DNA from 3 places in the Janthinobacterium sp. J1-1 genome. Region 3 is predicted to be linked to each of the others. Evidence: predicted binding sites of a transcription regulator. Region 3 holds the regulator's gene; each other region holds the start of a gene.

Evidence for each region. Region 3 encodes sigma-54, which starts transcription at its own class of promoters, with help from an activator protein. Its sites were predicted from a motif close to TGGCANGNAANCTGCTTT; they were not measured.
Region 1: the regulator sigma-54 is predicted to act here: its motif matches at 2,400-2,417, upstream of Q8L25_RS04650 (TorF family putative porin).
Region 2: the regulator sigma-54 is predicted to act here: its motif matches at 1,354-1,371, upstream of Q8L25_RS02530 (EDSAP-1 family PEP-CTERM protein).

What each region holds. Positions count from the first base shown of each region.
Region 1 covers NZ_CP132339.1:1,031,110-1,036,652, forward strand. Annotated here, with positions in the region: gene Q8L25_RS04635 (hypothetical protein) at 1-291, opposite strand, end outside; gene Q8L25_RS04640 (YifB family Mg chelatase-like AAA ATPase) at 345-1,865, opposite strand; gene Q8L25_RS04645 (accessory factor UbiK family protein) at 1,960-2,229, opposite strand; gene Q8L25_RS04650 (TorF family putative porin) at 2,498-3,265, shown strand; gene Q8L25_RS04655 (P-II family nitrogen regulator) at 3,277-3,615, shown strand; gene Q8L25_RS04660 (ammonium transporter) at 3,627-5,192, shown strand; gene gshA (glutamate--cysteine ligase) at 5,387-5,543, shown strand, end outside.
Region 2 covers NZ_CP132339.1:570,738-576,280, forward strand. Annotated here, with positions in the region: gene Q8L25_RS02525 (LytR C-terminal domain-containing protein) at 1-297, shown strand, start outside; gene Q8L25_RS02530 (EDSAP-1 family PEP-CTERM protein) at 302-1,279, opposite strand; gene Q8L25_RS02535 (hypothetical protein) at 1,469-1,768, shown strand; gene acpA (acid phosphatase) at 1,772-3,919, opposite strand; gene Q8L25_RS02545 (cytochrome c peroxidase) at 4,121-5,365, shown strand; gene Q8L25_RS02550 (HigA family addiction module antitoxin) at 5,362-5,543, opposite strand, start outside.
Region 3 covers NZ_CP132339.1:828,185-833,727, forward strand. Annotated here, with positions in the region: gene lptC (LPS export ABC transporter periplasmic protein LptC) at 1-260, shown strand, start outside; gene lptA (lipopolysaccharide transport periplasmic protein LptA) at 281-859, shown strand; gene lptB (LPS export ABC transporter ATP-binding protein) at 859-1,617, shown strand; gene Q8L25_RS03725 (RNA polymerase factor sigma-54) at 1,622-3,100, shown strand; gene hpf (ribosome hibernation-promoting factor, HPF/YfiA family) at 3,169-3,528, shown strand; gene rapZ (RNase adapter RapZ) at 3,610-4,473, opposite strand; gene hprK (HPr(Ser) kinase/phosphatase) at 4,632-5,543, opposite strand, start outside.

The DNA of each region.
Region 1 (5,543 bases), 200 kb from region 3:
GGCCGTTTTCATGGCCGGCAAGGCCGCTTGCGCCTGCTCCGCACTGCCCAGCTCGGCGTTGCCGATGGCAAAGGTGTTGCCATCGGCTTCGCTGGCCGTCATGGTCAAACTGACTTTCTTGCCATCGAGATCGATCTCGCGCGTCAGCACGGCCGGCTTGCCGGGAAACAGGGCCGTGAAGTGCGCATCGGGACTGCGATACTCGCGCCAGTCAAATTTTGGGTTGCAGGCGCCCAGCAGGGCGGCGGTGGCCAGCACGCCGGCGATGGCGGCACATGATGTTTTTTTCATCAGGCGATGGTAGCAGTGCTGCCTGTTGCACGCAATCGCGCACGCGCGCCGGCTCAGGCGACATGCAATATGCGCCGGTATTGTATGGCCTCGGCAACATGCGCACGTGCGATCGCGGCGCTGCCGGCCAGGTCGGCAATGCTGCGCGCCACGCGCAATACGCGGTGATAAGTGCGTGCCGACCAGTGCAGGCGCAGCATGGCGCCATGCAGCAGTTGCTCGCCAGCTGCATCGAGCTGGCAATGCAGCGCGATTTCCTGGTTGTTCAGCTGATGGTTGGCCTTGCCCTGGCGCGCCAGCTGCACGGCAAACGCGGCCGCCACGCGCGTCGCGATCGCCGCCGTGCTTTCGCCGGCAACCGCCTTCGCGCCCAGCATTGTTGGCGCCATGGCCGGCACTTCGATTTGCAAATCAATGCGGTCGAGCAGCGGACCCGACAGTCGGCCATGGTAGCGCAGCACGGCGTCCGGGGTGCAGCGGCAGCGGCCGGAGGCATGGCCCAGATAGCCGCAGGGACAGGGATTCATGGCGGCGATCAATTGAAAACGGGCTGGAAACTCGGCCTGGCGGGCGGCGCGCGAGATGCTGATCATGCCGGACTCCATCGGCTGGCGCAGCACGTCGAGTACCCGGCGGTCGAATTCGGCGATTTCATCGAGAAACAGCACGCCGCAATGCGCCAGTGAAATTTCACCGGGCCGCGGCACATGGCCGCCACCGACCAGCGCCACGCCGGATGCCGTCTGGTGCGGCGCGCGATACGGCCGGCGTTTCCAGTTTTCCACCTTGAAGTTGCCGGCCAGCGAATGCACGGCCGCCGCCTCCAGCGCTTCTTCATCGCTCATCAAAGGCAGGATGCCGGGAAAGCGGCTGGCCAGCATGGTCTTGCCGGCGCCGGGCGGGCCCACCATCAGCAGGCTGTGACCGCCGGCGGCCGCCACCTCCAGCGCCCGCCGAGCATGGTGCTGGCCCTGTACCTCAGCAAAGTCGGGATAGGAAAAATGTGGCGCCAGCAAGGCCGGCTGGTGCCGCTGCAGGGCGGTGCGCTGATCGCGCGCGGCGAAATGGGCGCACACTTCGAGCAGGCTGTGGGCCGGATAAATGCTGGCGTTCGCGACCAGCGCCGCCTCGTCGGCATTGGCGTGCGGCAAAATGAACGCACGCGGCGCGCCACTCTTGCCGCGCTGCATGGCAAACGTCATCGCCAGCGCGCCACGGATGGGCCGCAACTGTCCCGACAGCGACAGCTCGCCGGCAAATTCATATTCATGTAATTGTTCGGCGGGCAGCTGGCCCGAAGCGGCCAGGATGCCCAGCGCGATTGGCAGGTCGAAGCGCCCCGATTCTTTCGGCAGGTCCGCTGGTGCCAGGTTGGCCGTGATGCGCCGGGCTGGCATCTCGAAGCCGCAATTTTGCAGCGCCGCACGCACGCGGTCGCGCGACTCCTTGACCTCGGTATCGGGCAGGCCCACGATGGTAAACGAAGGCAGGCCGTTGGCGAGGTGTACCTCGACATTGACCTCGGGCGCTTCCATGCCCGCCAGGGCGCGGCTTTTCAAGACTGCCAGGCTCATGCCATCTCCCTGCACCGCGGTGCGCGGGCAGGATCAGTCTAGTGCTTGCTCTGACATGACGCTTGACCTTCGCCAGTACTGATGCTTTGCTGCTTTACAGCGCCTTGCTGACATTGACTGTCTTGCTGTCGTTCAGGCGTGCTTCGAGTTCGATCACGCGCAGTTCCAGCGCATCGAGTTTGGCGCGCGTCTTGGCCAGCACTTGCGCCTGGATATCGAATTCTTCGCGCGTGACCAGGTCCAGGCGGGCGAAGCCCTGGGTCATCATCGACTTCACATTCTTCTCGATATCCTTGGCCGGCGAATTTTCGATGGCCTGGTGGATCTTGCCCTGTAAATCGTTAAAGAAAGTATTCATGTCCATGGTATGTCCTTAGTGGTGCTGCACGTGCATCGCACCATTGCGGTGCACGTCAGCTTTAATGTGGTGCGAAAGTGAAAGGTTCAACAAGATTCCTCAGCCAGGTTCCATATTTCCAAGGGCTTGCAGGGTATGTATGGATGGAAATGCAGCTGTCAAGGTGGCAATGAAGCTGGCACGCATTCTGCTAAAGAGTTAATGAACGCTTTGTGATCGCCAGACCAGATTTTAAACCTCAACCGCTTTAAAAGTTCAATAAAAGGGAATCGCCATGAAGAATCTGTCCAAGAGCATGACTGTAGCAGCTACGCTGGCATTTGCCATGTCCGCCATGTGCGGTACTGCCATGGCCCAGGAAGCGGCCGCGGCGCCAGCCGCAGCCGAGGCAGTACCTGACAATGTGGTGGCGTACAACGTGGCCCTGACCACCGACTACCGCTATCGTGGCGTGTCGCAAACGCGTTTGAAACCGGCCATCAGCGGCGGTGCCGACTACACGCACAATCCGACCGGTCTGTACGTTGGTACCTGGCTGTCGAGCATCAAGTGGATCAAGGACGGTGGTGGTGACACGAATATCGAATGGGATGTCTACGGCGGCAAGCGCGGTGATATCACCGATGGCGTCAGCTACGATGTGGGCGGCCTGTATTATTTCTACCCGTCGAATGGCCTGAGCACCAACGCCAACACTTTCGAGCTGTATGGCCAGGTCGGTTTTGGCCCGGTCTACATCAAGTACTCGCACTCGACCACCAATCTGTTCGGCGTGGCTGACAGCAAGAACAGCGGTTACCTCGACGTCGGCGCCAATGTCGAAGTGCATGACGGCTACATGTTGAATCTGCATGCAGGACGTCAGAAGGTGGAGCATAACAATTCCCTCAGCTATAACGATTTCAAGATCGGCGTGACGAAAGACTTCGGCGTCGCCACCGTGTCGCTGGCAGCCGTCAAGGCGAATATCGAATCGTTCGCGCCGAATGGCAAGAACCTGGCCAAAACCGGCCTGGTATTGTCTGTTTCCAAAACTTTTTAAGCGAGATTGCCATGAAAATGATTACCGCGATCATCAAGCCCTTCAAGCTGGACGAAGTGCGTGAAGCCTTGTCGGCTATTAATGTGCAAGGCATTACCGTCACGGAAGTGAAGGGTTTTGGCCGTCAGAAAGGTCACACGGAACTGTACCGTGGCGCCGAGTACGTGGTCGATTTCCTGCCAAAAACCAAGATCGAAGCGGCCGTCGATGACGCCATCGTCGACCAGGCCATCGAAGCGATCGAAGGTGCCGCGCGTACCGGTAAAATCGGCGATGGCAAGATTTTCGTGACCACTCTGGAACAAGTCATCCGAATCCGTACCGGTGAAACCGGCAACGAAGCGCTCTAAGGGGAATATTGATGCGTAAAAATATAACAAAATTGCTAGCTGGGGTAGCCTGTCTGTTTGCATTTGGCGTCTCCGCGCCAAGCTTTGCCGATGCACCTGCAAAAACCGAACCGGTGGCCGCTGCCACCACCGCTGCCGTGGCGACACCGGAAGTGGCGCCATTGGCCGTTCCGCCAGCTGCGGCGCCTGCCCCGGCCGCCGCCACAGCCGCTGCCCCGGCACCCGCCGCCGCGCCCGCCGCCGCACCGGTGCCGAATAAAGGCGATACCGGTTTCATGATGGTCTGCGCCATCCTGGTGATCCTGATGACGATTCCTGGCCTGGCCCTGTTCTACGGCGGCCTGGTACGTTCCAAGAACATGCTGTCGGTCCTGATGCAGGTATTCGTGGTGTTTGCTCTGGTGGTGGTGTTGTGGTGCATCTATGGCTACTCGCTGGCCTTTACCGAAGGCAACGCGTTCTTCGGCACCTTTGCGCGCGCCTTCCTGAACGGCATCTGGGATCCCGCTACCAGCACCTTCGCCGTTGCCGCCACCTTCAGCAAGGGCGTGGTCATCCCCGAGTTCGTCTTCGTCGCCTTCCAGGGCACGTTTGCAGCGATTACCTGCGCACTGATCGTCGGCGCCTTTGCCGAGCGCGCCAAGTTTTCCGCCGTGCTGGCTTTTGTAGTGCTGTGGTTCACCTTTGCCTACCTGCCAGCGGCCCACATGGTGTGGTTCTGGACCGGTCCTGACATGATCACCGACGCCGCTTCGGTGGCTGTCGAAGCCGCCAAGGCAGGCTGGATCTATCAAAAAGGCGCGCTGGACTTCGCCGGCGGCACCGTGGTGCACATCAACGCCGCCGTCGCTGGCCTGGTTGGCGCGATCATGATCGGCAAACGTGTCGGTTACGGCCGTGAATCGATGGCGCCACATTCGCTGACGATGACCATGATCGGCGCATCGCTGCTGTGGGTGGGCTGGTTCGGTTTCAATGCCGGCTCCTCGATGGAAGCGGGCGACCTGGCTGCCCTGGCGTTTGTCAACACCATGCTGGCCACTGCCGCCGCAACCTTGTCGTGGGTGTTCGGTGAATGGATTACCAAAGGCAAGCCTTCGATGCTGGGCGGCGCTTCCGGCGCGGTTGCCGGCCTGGTGGCGATCACCCCTGCGGCCGGTTTTGTCGGCCCGATGGGCGGCCTGGTCATCGGCCTGCTGGCCGGTATCGTCTGCCTGTGGGGCGTGACTGGCCTGAAACGCCTGATCGGCGCCGATGATTCGCTCGACGTGTTCGGCGTGCATGGCGTCGGCGGTATCCTGGGCGCCATCCTGACCGGTGTGTTCGCTGCGCCACAACTGGGCGGCCAAGGCATTTTTGACTATGTCACCAACAAGATCTCGACCGATCCGTATTCGATCGGCCATCAGGTCTGGGTGCAAATCCAGGCGGTTGGCACCACCATCCTCTGGTCGGCGATCGTTTCCGTGATCGCCTATAAACTGGTCGATATCGTCATCGGCCTGCGCGTACCGGAAGAAGAAGAACGCGAAGGCCTGGACATCACCAGCCATGGCGAGCAGGCGTATCACAACTGATCCTGCAACTGATTCTTGATGTTCTGAGTAGTTTTGCCGGAAAGGCGCCTCGTCGAGGCGCCTTTTTTTCGTCTGGGGAACGGTAAAGGTCTTTAAAACAAGGCTTTTGCCCCGATTTGGGCTACTTACACGGTAATATAGTCGGCAGTTCTGTGTGCTTTTTTGAATACTGCACATAATTTAAGGATGTAACTATGGTTCCCCATCTCGTCACGGCCCTGACCGGACCGCTGCTCGACCTCGAAAAAAAGATTCTCGCCGCCACGCCCGCCATCGAGCGCTGGTTCCGCATGGAATGGCAAGAGCACACGCCGCCGTTCTATTGCTCGGTCGACTTGCGCAATGCCGGCT
Region 2 (5,543 bases), 260 kb from region 3:
GGCATGGCGGCGGCGCTGGCGCGCAGCCTGGCCGGCAGCGACTTGCAGGTGGTTCGTACGGCTAACGCCTCGTCGTTCCGGGTGGCCCGCACGCGCGTGGAATACCGGCCGGCGCAGCGGCAGGCGGCGCGCCAGCTGGCCCGCCAGCTGGGCGGCAATATCGAATTCGCCGCCGCCGATTGCCCTGCCAGCGAACTGCGGCTGATCCTCGGGCGCGATATCGATCCTGCCGTGCTGCACCGCTACTATGTGCAGCAGCTGGAACTGGCGCGCCAGGCGCTGGCGCGGCTCGGGTAGGACGTTACGCCTGGCGCCGGCGCGTGCTCGCCAGCGCCGCCAGGCCAATGCCCAGCAGCAGCAGGGTACCGGGCTCCGGGACTTGCTGCACCACGACGATATCGGTGCGGGTGGACTTGGAAAAGTTCAGGGTGTAGCTGCCGGCCGGCAGGGCAAAATTCGAGGTCAGCGAAAACAGCGCAAAGTCGTTCGTGAACGTGCGCGAGGTGCGCGGATCGTTGGTGCCCGCCGTCACGTTCATGCTGAACGGATCGAGGCTGCCGGTGGTGTGGTTGCCGTTCACGTCGCTGCCATTGTTGGCGTCGCCATCGGGCGCGAACTGGAACACGATGCCGTCGGCGTTGGCGCGCGCGGCGCAGCCGGCGGGGCTGCCGGCATTGCAGGAAATGCTGAAGATATCCATGATCGACACATTCGACTTGTCGCCCAGGGTCGTCACGCTGCTGCGCAGGTCGCGGCGCGCCATGAAACTGAAGGTGATGAAGCCGGCGCTCGACAAGGTCAGGTTGACCGAGCCCGTCAGCGTATCGCCCGCCGTCGACGAGGCGGCGCCCACCGTATCGCGCTGCGCTTCCGACACGGCCCGCATGGTGGCGCCGGCGGTGGTCAGCATATTGCCGAAGGAATGGGCGTCGCCGCGTGCAAACTCCAGCACCGTGCTGTGCGCATAGTTGTTTTGTGGCAGGCCGCTACAACCACCGCCGGCGCATACCTGCAGCACATCGGCATTGGCGGCGGGGCCGGTGTTGACGGCACGCGGATTGACGGCGGCGGCATTTTCAAAATACGTGCTGTCGCTGGCGTTGCGGTTGGCGCCCGTCAGCGACAGGGTGCCGGCGCTGGTGGTGATGCGGAAATTGTTGATATCGTTGACGGCCAGGCCATACGCGCCGGCCTGCGCCTGGCCGGCGGCCAGCAAACCGGCTGCGGCGAGCGCGGCGAACAGGCCTAGGGTTTTGCTTCGTGGGTGATCGACGTTCATCGCAGCCTCGTTATCATGGTCGGTTCAGTCGGGGACATTCAGAAGGGGTATCCGAGTGTCGCTGTCGACGTTGATAAGCAGCTTGCGTGCCAAACAAAAAAATCCAAGTCGAATCAAGGACTTGCGTAAAGCGAACTGAAGGGAAATGCGCTGACTGTAAGAAACACCGACACTGTGCAAAAATAGGCGATGGCAAACAAAACCCCCACCTTTCCCGGCGCGCGCACGGGCCGCGGCCAGGTCCTCGCCGTGCTGCTGTCGAACCGCGACCAGTCCGGCGCCGAACCCCTGCAGGGCCGCGTCTCGCTGGCCGCCATCGTCAAGGCATTGAAACGCAAATATCACTGGCCGATCGAGACGCACAGCTTTCCGGCCAATACGGCGGACGGCCGCGCCAGCTGGGCCACCGTCTACAGCCTGCCGGAAAAAGTGATCGCCGTCGCCCTGGCGGTCGGCGGCCAGGAATGGCTCGACAGCCGCAAGGGCTAGGTTTTACTCCTGCGGCAGCAAGGCCAGCGCCGCGCTGAAGTCGCCCATCGGCTTGCCGCCATTGGCGACCAGTGCCTTGTCGCGCGTGCTCAAGCCGTCAAGCACCGGCAGCGAGAAGCGGTGGGTAATCGCGCGCAGGATCGAGGCCGAGTCGTATTGCGTATGGTCGACCAGGCCCTTCTTCACGTACGGCGAGACCAAAATCGCCGGCACGCGCGTGCCGGGACCCCAGCGGTCGCCCTTCGGTGGCGCGGCATGGTCATAGAAGCCGCCGTTTTCATCGTAGGTGACGATCACCAGCATGTTCTTCCACTGCGGGCTCTTTTTCAACTGCGCGATGACGCTGGCGATATGCGCGTCGCCATCGGCCACGCTGGCGTAACCGGCGTGCTGGTTCAAATTGCCCTGCGGCTTGTAGAAGGTCACCGGCGGCAGCTTGCCGGCGGCCGCATCCGTCATGAACTGGCTGTCGAAATCGCGCAAGTGGGCAGCGCGGTAGGCGGGCGCCTTGACCGGGTCCATGCTGGCGAAATAATTGAACGGCTGGTGGTGGAACTGGAAGTTTGGTGGGCTCGGGAAACTGCTGCCGCGCGCACTGGCCGTGGCCAGCGCCGTGGTGTCCTTCCAGGCGCCCGCATACCAGGCCCAGTCGATGTTCTTTCCGGATAACAAGTCGCCAATATTCGTCTGCGTCTGCTGCGGCAAGGTATTGGCCTTGGTGGTATCGGCATACAGCTTGCTGCTGTCGCCGGACGCCGGTGCATTGCTGCTGGGCTGGAAAGCCGGCTGCATGGTGTTGACGGCGTAGAACATGCCGCTGCTGTCGGCCGGCGTCAGCGTGTTGTCGTTGGCGTAGACTGGCGCGCCATTGAGCACCGTGGCCGGCGCGGTGGCGGCCGGCGTCAGGCGCACGAAGTTGCCCTTGGCGTCGACATCGATCTTCGAGATCGAAGCCTTGGCGACAGAGGTGTCCGCGTTCGGATAAGTCGGCGCGCAGGCGCAGATCAGGTACTGGTGCGTCAGGAACGAGCCGCCGAAGGCGCCGATGAACAGGTTGTCGGCCAGCGCGTACTGTTTGGCGATATCCCACAGCTTCATCTTGCTGCCGTCGTAGTAGCCCATGGTGAGGCCGCCCGCATCGGAATAGGCCGCGAACTTGTCGTTGGCGCCGCCATTGATCTGCATCTGGTTGTTGTAGAAGCGGTGCACCAGGTCGCGCGTGATCACCGATTGCGGCAGGCTGATCGGGCTGTTGGCATCGTCGATCTGGAACGGCTTGTTGGGCAGGTTGGCCGATTGCGCCTGCGTGATCACGGTGCTCTGGCCGGCGGCCGTCATGCCGCCCCAGGTCGGTGGCAGCACGGGCAGGGTGCTGTTGTCGATATCCTTTTGCGCCACATAGCCGCCGGTCGAAGTCGGGTTGACACCCGGCACGCCGTTGGCGCCCGGGAACAGGCCGTACAGATTGTCGAAGCCGCGGTTTTCCGCGTAGATCACGACGATGGTCTGGATATTGTTCAGCGCCAGGCCGCTGTTCAGGGCGGCCAGGGCGTCTGCGGGTGCGGCCTGCGCGCTGGCGCCGGCGATCACCGTGGTGACGCTGGTGTTTTCCGCTTTCAGCTTCGCCAGTTCATCGCCGCTGGCCTTGTTGAAGTCCGACGCCAGGGCAGTTTCCGACACGCCGATGCGCGCCGCCAGCTTGCTGCTGGCGGCAGCGAAATCGCCGCCATTGCCATCCATCACCTGTGCCAGTTCGGTCGACAGGGCGCTGACGAAGCCCGCGTGGCCGGCGGGGGCGCGCAGCAGCAGCTTTTGCGTGACCTTGCTGCCGGCGTCGCCCACCACTTCGTGGCGGATCGCATCGGTGCCGACCATGGCCAGCACGGCGCCTTCGCCTTCCACCGTGAAGCTGCCGTCGGCGGCCGTGCGCACGGGCGCCGAATCGCTGGCGCAGGTCAGTTTTGCCGTCGTGCTTTCCAGGCACACCTGGGCGTTTTCATAGTAGCTGCCGATCACCTGGCCCTTGGTGGTGGGCGCCAGGGCATAGTTGCTGCCACAGGCCACCAGGCCGGCGCCCAGCGCCAGCGACAATAAGACGGGGAGGGGGCGTAATCGGAGCGGGCGTAATACAGGTCTTGCGTGCGGTTTCATGCTCATGCCTTCTGGGTGTGAGGGTGGAAAAGCACGGATGCTAGGCAAGCAATATGTCCGCTGCGTGACATGTCCATGTTCCGTTACATGCGATACATGCCGTAATGTTGCGGCGGCATTGGCGGCCGATTTGTCACGCAGCGGTCATATGGCGTTGCTACGCTGGCCGCCCATGTTCACAGCTGTTCGATTGCCGCCATGATGAAGTTCACGCCCTTTTTATTGCTGCTGGCCGCCTGCCAGCCGCAGCAGCTTCCCAAGCCGGCCACCGCTGCCGCCCCGCCGGCCTATCTGAATGCCGCCTACGCGCCGGCCCGGAACCAGCCGTCGGTGGCGGACATGACGGCCATGGGCCGCGCCATGTTTTTCGAACCGAGCCTGTCCATCTCCGGCAAGCTGTCATGCGCCAGTTGCCACAGCCCGGATCACGCCTACGGCCCGCCGAATGGGCTGGCGGTGCAATTGGGCGGCCCCGAACTGAAGGATGCCGGCACGCGCGCCGCGCCTTCGCTGCGCTACCTGCAGAACGCGCCATCATTCACCGAACATTTCCATGACGACGATGGCGACGACAGCATCGATGCGGGCCCGACCGGCGGGCGCAACTGGGACGGCCGCGCCCAGTCTGGCCATGAACAGGCCTTGACGCCGCTGTTGGCCAAGCACGAGATGGGCAACGTTGACGCCGCCGCCGTGGTGGACAAATTGCGGCACGGTCCGCTGGCGGCGCAGTTCAAAAAAACCTATGGCGAGAACATCTTTGAACAACCGGAGCAGGCACTGCGCCGGGCCCTGATGTCGCTCGAAGTGTTCCAGGAAAGCCCGGCGGATTTTTATCCCTACACCAGCAAGTACGATGCCTTTCTGCGCAAGCAGGTCAAGTTGAATCCGCAGGAATTGCGCGGCCTGGCCCTGTTCAACGACGAGACCAAGGGCAATTGCGCCTCCTGCCATATCAGCCAGATCACGCCCGGCGGCGCCTTCCCGCAATTTACCGACTACGGCCTGATCAATATCGGCGTGCCGCGCAATAAAAAGCTGCCCGCCAACGCCGATCCGGCATTTTTTGACATGGGCTTGTGCGGCCCCGACCGCACGGATCTGAAAGATCACCAGGAATACTGCGGCAGCTTCAAGACCCCGACCCTGCGCAACGTGGCGCTGCGTAAAAGCTTCTTCCACAACAGCAGCTTCACCAGCCTGGAACAGGTGCTGCGCTTCTACGTGCAGCGCGATACGGCGCCGCAAAAATGGTATCCGAAAAATAGCGATGGCAGCGTGCACAAGTACGACGACCTGCCGCCCGGCCTGGAGGCGAACGTCAATGTCGAGCCGCCATTCGACCGGAAAAAGGGGCAGGCGCCGGCCCTGAACGAGCGGGAAATCGCCGATGTGATCGTGTTTTTGAAGACCTTGACGGATGGCTACAAGGTGCCGGCAGCTTAAGCCGCCAGCGGCGCCGGCGTGACCTGCATCGGGGCAATGGCGAAACGTTGCTGTGCCTGCCAGATGTCATAGGCGTTCTGTTCCGCCAGCCACAGGCGCGCCTCGCCCCCGCGCTCCTTGCCCAACCAGGCTTCGATGCGCAACGCCATCTCTGGTGAAATCGCCGCGTGGCCATTGA
Region 3 (5,543 bases):
CGCGGCTGCAATTGTCGCGCAATGTCGTGATCGACCGCGTGGCCGGTCCCAGGACACAGAACATGACGCTGAAAACCGAGGCGCTGACGATCTTTCCCGATGAAGAACGGATGGAGTCGGCCGTGCCGGTCGATCTGCTGTCGGGGCGTTCGCACGTGACCGGCGTGGGCCTGAAGGCCAACAATGCCTCCAGCGTGGTGGAAGTGCCGAACTCGGTGCGCATCGTGATTCCGCCGCGCAAAGCCGTGCCGGCCAAATAAATAAAGAGGACCAAATCAAAATGAAAAAAATCTTGCTGTTGAGCTTGTTTTCCCTGGCCGTGATGGGCAGCGCCCATGCCGAAAAGGCCGACTCGGACAAGGAAGCCGTCATCACCGCCCAGCGCGGCCAGGTCGATGACATCAAGCAGACCCGCACCCTGACCGGCGACGTGGTGCTGGTGAAGGGCACCCTGACCATGAAGGCGGGGCGGGCCCTGATCACCGAAGATCCGCAGGGCTACCAGTTCATCACTTTCTGGGGCGAGGCGGGCAAGCTGGCCACCTTTCGCCAGAAGCGCGACGGCGAAGGCGACCTGTGGGTGGAAGGCGAAGCGGAACGGGTGGAATACAACAACAAGACGGAAGTCGTGAAACTGTTTTCCAAGGCCAAGCTGACGCGCCTGCAAGGCGTCAAGCCGACCGACGTGGCCAACGGCGCCTTCATTTCGTATGACAGCCGCAATGAATTATTCAATATGGAAAACAGCGACAGCGGCACCAGTTCCCCCGGCGCCGGCAGCGTGCGCATGGTGATCCAGCCGAAGAACAAGCCGGCGGCGGAGAAAGCCCCCGCCGCGCCTGCGCCAGGGAAGAAATAATGGACAATAATGTACGTTGCGGCAGCACCCTGATCGTGCGGGGGCTGCAGAAAACCTATGGCAAGCGGCAAGTCGTGCATGATGTGTCGCTGCAAGTCGAATGCGGCGAAGTGGTGGGCCTGCTGGGTCCGAACGGCGCCGGCAAGACCACCTCGTTCTACATGATCGTCGGCCTGGTGCCGTCCGATGGCGGCACCATCGATATCAGCGGCGTCGACATTTCCAGCCTGCCGATCCACCGCCGCGCGCAGATGGGCCTGTCCTACCTGCCGCAGGAAGCGTCGGTGTTTCGCAAGCTGACGGTGGAAGACAATATCCGCGCCGTGCTGGAAATCCAGACAGTCGACGGCCGGCCCCTGAAAAAGGCCGAAATCGAAGAACGCCTCGACAAACTGCTGGCCGACTTGCAAATTGAAAAGCTGCGCGAAAACCAGGCGCTGTCGCTGTCGGGCGGCGAGCGGCGCCGCGTGGAAATCGCCCGCGCGCTGGCCACCGACCCGCGTTTCGTGCTGCTCGACGAACCGTTCGCCGGCGTCGATCCGATCGCCGTGATCGAAATCCAGCGCATCGTGCGGTTTTTGAAGGAACGCAATATCGGCGTGCTGATCACCGACCATAATGTGCGCGAAACGCTGGGCATCTGCGACCGCGCCTACATCATCAACCAGGGCTCGGTGCTGGCGTCGGGCCGGCCCGACGACATCATCGCCAACGAGTCGGTACGCCGGGTGTATCTGGGCGAACACTTCCGCATGTAAGCCAATGAAACAATCCCTGCAACTGCGCACCTCGCAGCACCTGGCACTGACGCCGCAATTACAGCAATCGATACGCCTGCTGCAACTGTCCACGCTGGAATTGCACCAGGAGCTGGAGCAATTGCTGACCGATAATCCCTTGCTGGAACGGCTCGACGATCCGCTCGACCGCTCGCTGCGCCTGCTGTCCGATGGCGCCCTGAGTTCGACCGCCGCCCCCGGCGAAGCGCCACCGGCGCCGCCGGGCCAGGAAGCGCCGGCGCCAGCCGCCGAAGCGGAGTCGTTTGACGGCGATGGCGGCGAGAGCACGGCCGCGTCCGAGGGCGGCGACAGCGACTGGAACGAGGCCAGCCGCGGCAAGGCGCCCGATGACGAGGATTCCCGTCCGCAACTGGAGGCCCATCACTGCACCTTGCGCGAACACCTGATGGAACAGATGCGCGTGACCGTGCTGGAGCTGCGCGACCGCGCGCTGGTGGAATTGATCATCGATGCGCTCGACGACAATGGCTACCTGGAAGAGCCGCTCGACGATATCCTGGCGCGCCTGCCGGAAGAACTGGAAGTCGATGCGGATGAGCTGCGCACGGCGCTGTCGCTGCTGCAAAGTTTCGACCCTGCCGGCGTGGGTGCGCGCAATGCGTCCGAATGCCTGGCGCTGCAGATCAAACGCTTGCCGCAGGTGGCGCTGGTGACGCGGCGCATGGCCTTGAACATCGTCGAGAAACACCTGACCTGGTTCGCCCAGCGCGACTTCAACAAGCTCAAGAAAGCCCTCGACTGCGACGATGAAGACTTGCGCGAAGCACAGACCGTGATTCGCTTGTGCAACCCGCATCCGGGCGCCGTGTTCGCTTCCGACGTGTCCGATTACGTGGTGCCGGACGTGGTGGTCAAGCGGGCCCGCAATGGCTGGCAGGTATCGCTCAACAATGACGTCATGCCGCGCCTGCGCGTGAACGCCATGTACGCCAACCTGCTCAAGCAGGGCAAGGGCGAAGGCGGCATGGGTGCGCAGTTGCAGGAAGCCAAGTGGCTGATCAAGAACATGCGCCAGCGCTTCGACACCATCCTGCGCGTGGCGCAGGCGATCGTGGAACGGCAAAAGGATTTTTTCTCGCACGGCGCAGTTGCCATGCGGCCACTTGTGCTTCGCGAAATAGCTGATACACTGGGTTTACACGAGAGTACTATCTCGCGGGTAACAACCCAAAAGTACATGCTGACCCCGCATGGAATGTTTGAGTTGAAGTATTTCTTTGGCAGCCACGTCGCCACCGAAGCAGGAGGGGAGGCGTCATCGACGGCGATACGGGCCTTGATCGTGCAATTGACAGGAGCAGAGAACCCTAAAAATCCTTTATCCGACAGTAAGATTGCGGACATGCTGGGGGAACAAGGCATGGTGATTGCGCGACGTACTGTTGCCAAATACCGGGAAGCGTTGAAAATTCCGCCAGTGAGTCTGCGTAAGTCTTTGTAGTTTTTTCGGTTCCTCTGCGGGCCGGAACGATGGACACCGCACGAACCCGATCATCTTTAGGAGTGTGTATGAATCTCACCATCAGCGGACATCATCTCGAAGTGACACCAGCCATCCGTGAATACGTACAAACCAAACTGGAGCGCGTGAAACGCCATTTCGATCACGTTATCGATATTGCCGTGATTCTGACCGTCGACAACCTCAAAGAGAAAGAAAAACGCCAGAAGGCCGAAGTGAATCTGCGACTGAGCGGCAAGACCGTCTACGTGGAAAGCCTGGCGCAAGACCTGTATGCCGCGATCGACAGCCTGATCGACAAGCTGGACCGGCAAGTGATGAAGTACAAAACCAAAGTGCAAGGGCACGGTAAAGAGGCGATCAAGCATCTGCCAGACAACACTCCTGAAGAAGCCGCCGCCGTCTAGGCCTGCCGCTCCAGATTGTTGTGATCAACTAAGGGCGCGCTGTTTGATCTTCGCGCCCTTTTTTGCGCCCATTTTTCCGGCTCAGTTACGCTCGCGGTGGCGCAGCACGACCCGTTCGCGGTCGGCAAAATACTGCGCCAGGTGTTCCGCCATATACACCGAACGGTGCTGGCCACCCGTGCAGCCGAGTGCGACCGTCAGATAGCTGCGGTTGTCGGACTTGAACGACGGCAGCCACTTTTCCACGAAATCGCGGATATCCGCAAACAGTTCCAGCGCGCTGGGCTGGGCGTCCAGAAAAGCGATCACGGGCGCATCGCGGCCATCGAGCGGCCGCAACGCCAGGTCGTAATACGGATTGGGCAGGGCCCGCACGTCGAACACGAAATCGGCATCCAGCGGCACGCCCAGCTTGAAGGCGAACGACTCGAAGAACAGGGTCAGCGGCGCGCGTTCGGAGGCGACGATATCCTTGACCCAGGCGCGCAGCTTGTTGGCGCTCAGTTCCGAAGTATCGATCACATGGCCCAGTTGCTGGATCGCCGACAGCCGCTCGCGCTCCTCCGAAATGCATTCGATCAGCGTGCGGCGGCTGGCCGGATTCTCACCTGGAAGCAACTCATGCGACAAAGGATGGCTGCGCCGCGTTTCCGAAAAGCGCGCCACCAGCGAGTGCGTGGTGGCGGTCAGAAACAGCACCTTGACATCATGCCCCTGCGCACGCAGCAGTGACACATTGTGTGGCAGGTTGGCCAGCGATTCGGCACTGCGTGCGTCGACCGCGACACCGAGCCTGCTGGTTCCTTCGTCGAGCAAGGTCTGCACCAGGCTTGGCAACAAGGCAGGCGGCAGATTGTCGACACAGTAATAACCGGTATCTTCCAGCACCTTGAGTGCGACAGATTTGCCGGAGCCGGAGATGCCGGTAAGTAGAATGATGTGCATAGGCGCGATCATACAATAAAGATTGCCTGTGCGCCCCCGCAACAAATTTCTTTGCAAATCATTGCATTTGATTATGAAGATCTGGCTGGGCAAAGTGGGGTTTGACCGCGGCTTTAATCACCACGCATTGCCTGTCTAACGGTTCGCCCTTGCAACGCCTAGTCTCCGCTCATTGCCAATCGTTGCCGCTCCATGAACTCCTGCAAGGTATCGATCCCCCTCAGCTGCAAGATGGTATTGCGCACGGCCGCTTCCAGCAGCACGGCGATATTGCGGCCGGCGGCGACGGGGATGACGACCTTGCGCACGGGCAGGCCCAGCACGTCTTCGGTGGGGAACAGGAAAGGCAGGCGCTCGACTTCCTCTTCCAGCGCGTTGCGGCGCACCAGATGCACGATCAGTTTCAAACGCATCTTGCGGCGCACGGCCGTCTCGCCAAAGATGGCCTTGATGTCGAGCAGGCCCAGGCCGCGCACTTCGAGCAGGTTCTGCAGCAGCGGCGGGCAGCGGCCTTCGATCATGTTGGGGGCGATGCGCGAGAACTCGACGGCGTCGTCGGCCACCAGGCCGTGGCTGCGTGAAATGAGTTCGAGCCCCAGCTCGCTCTTGCCCAGGCCCGAGTCGCCCGTGATCAGTACGCCCACGCCCAACACGTCCATGAATACGCCGTGCATGATGATGCGCTGTGCCAGCTTTTTCGACAGGTAGACGCGCAGGAAGTCGATCACTTGCGCGGCCGGCAGCGGAGTGGAAAACAGCGGGATATTCTGCTCGTCGCAGATGGCGAGGATGTCGGGCGGCGTTTCCAGGCCTTGCGCGATGATCAGCGCGGGCGGGCCGCCGGCGATCAGTTCGCCGATCACGTGGGTACGTGTATTGACCTTCAGGCGCTGGTAGTAATTGATTTCCTGGTGGCCAAATACCTGGATGCGGCCCGGGTGGATCAGGTTCAAGTGGCCGACTTGGTCGGCGGCCGACGAGACGTCGCCCGAGATCAGGCGCTCGCCGCCGGGAAAGCCGGCGAACCAGCCCAGTTGCAGACTTTCGCGATTGTCGTCGTACAGGCGTTG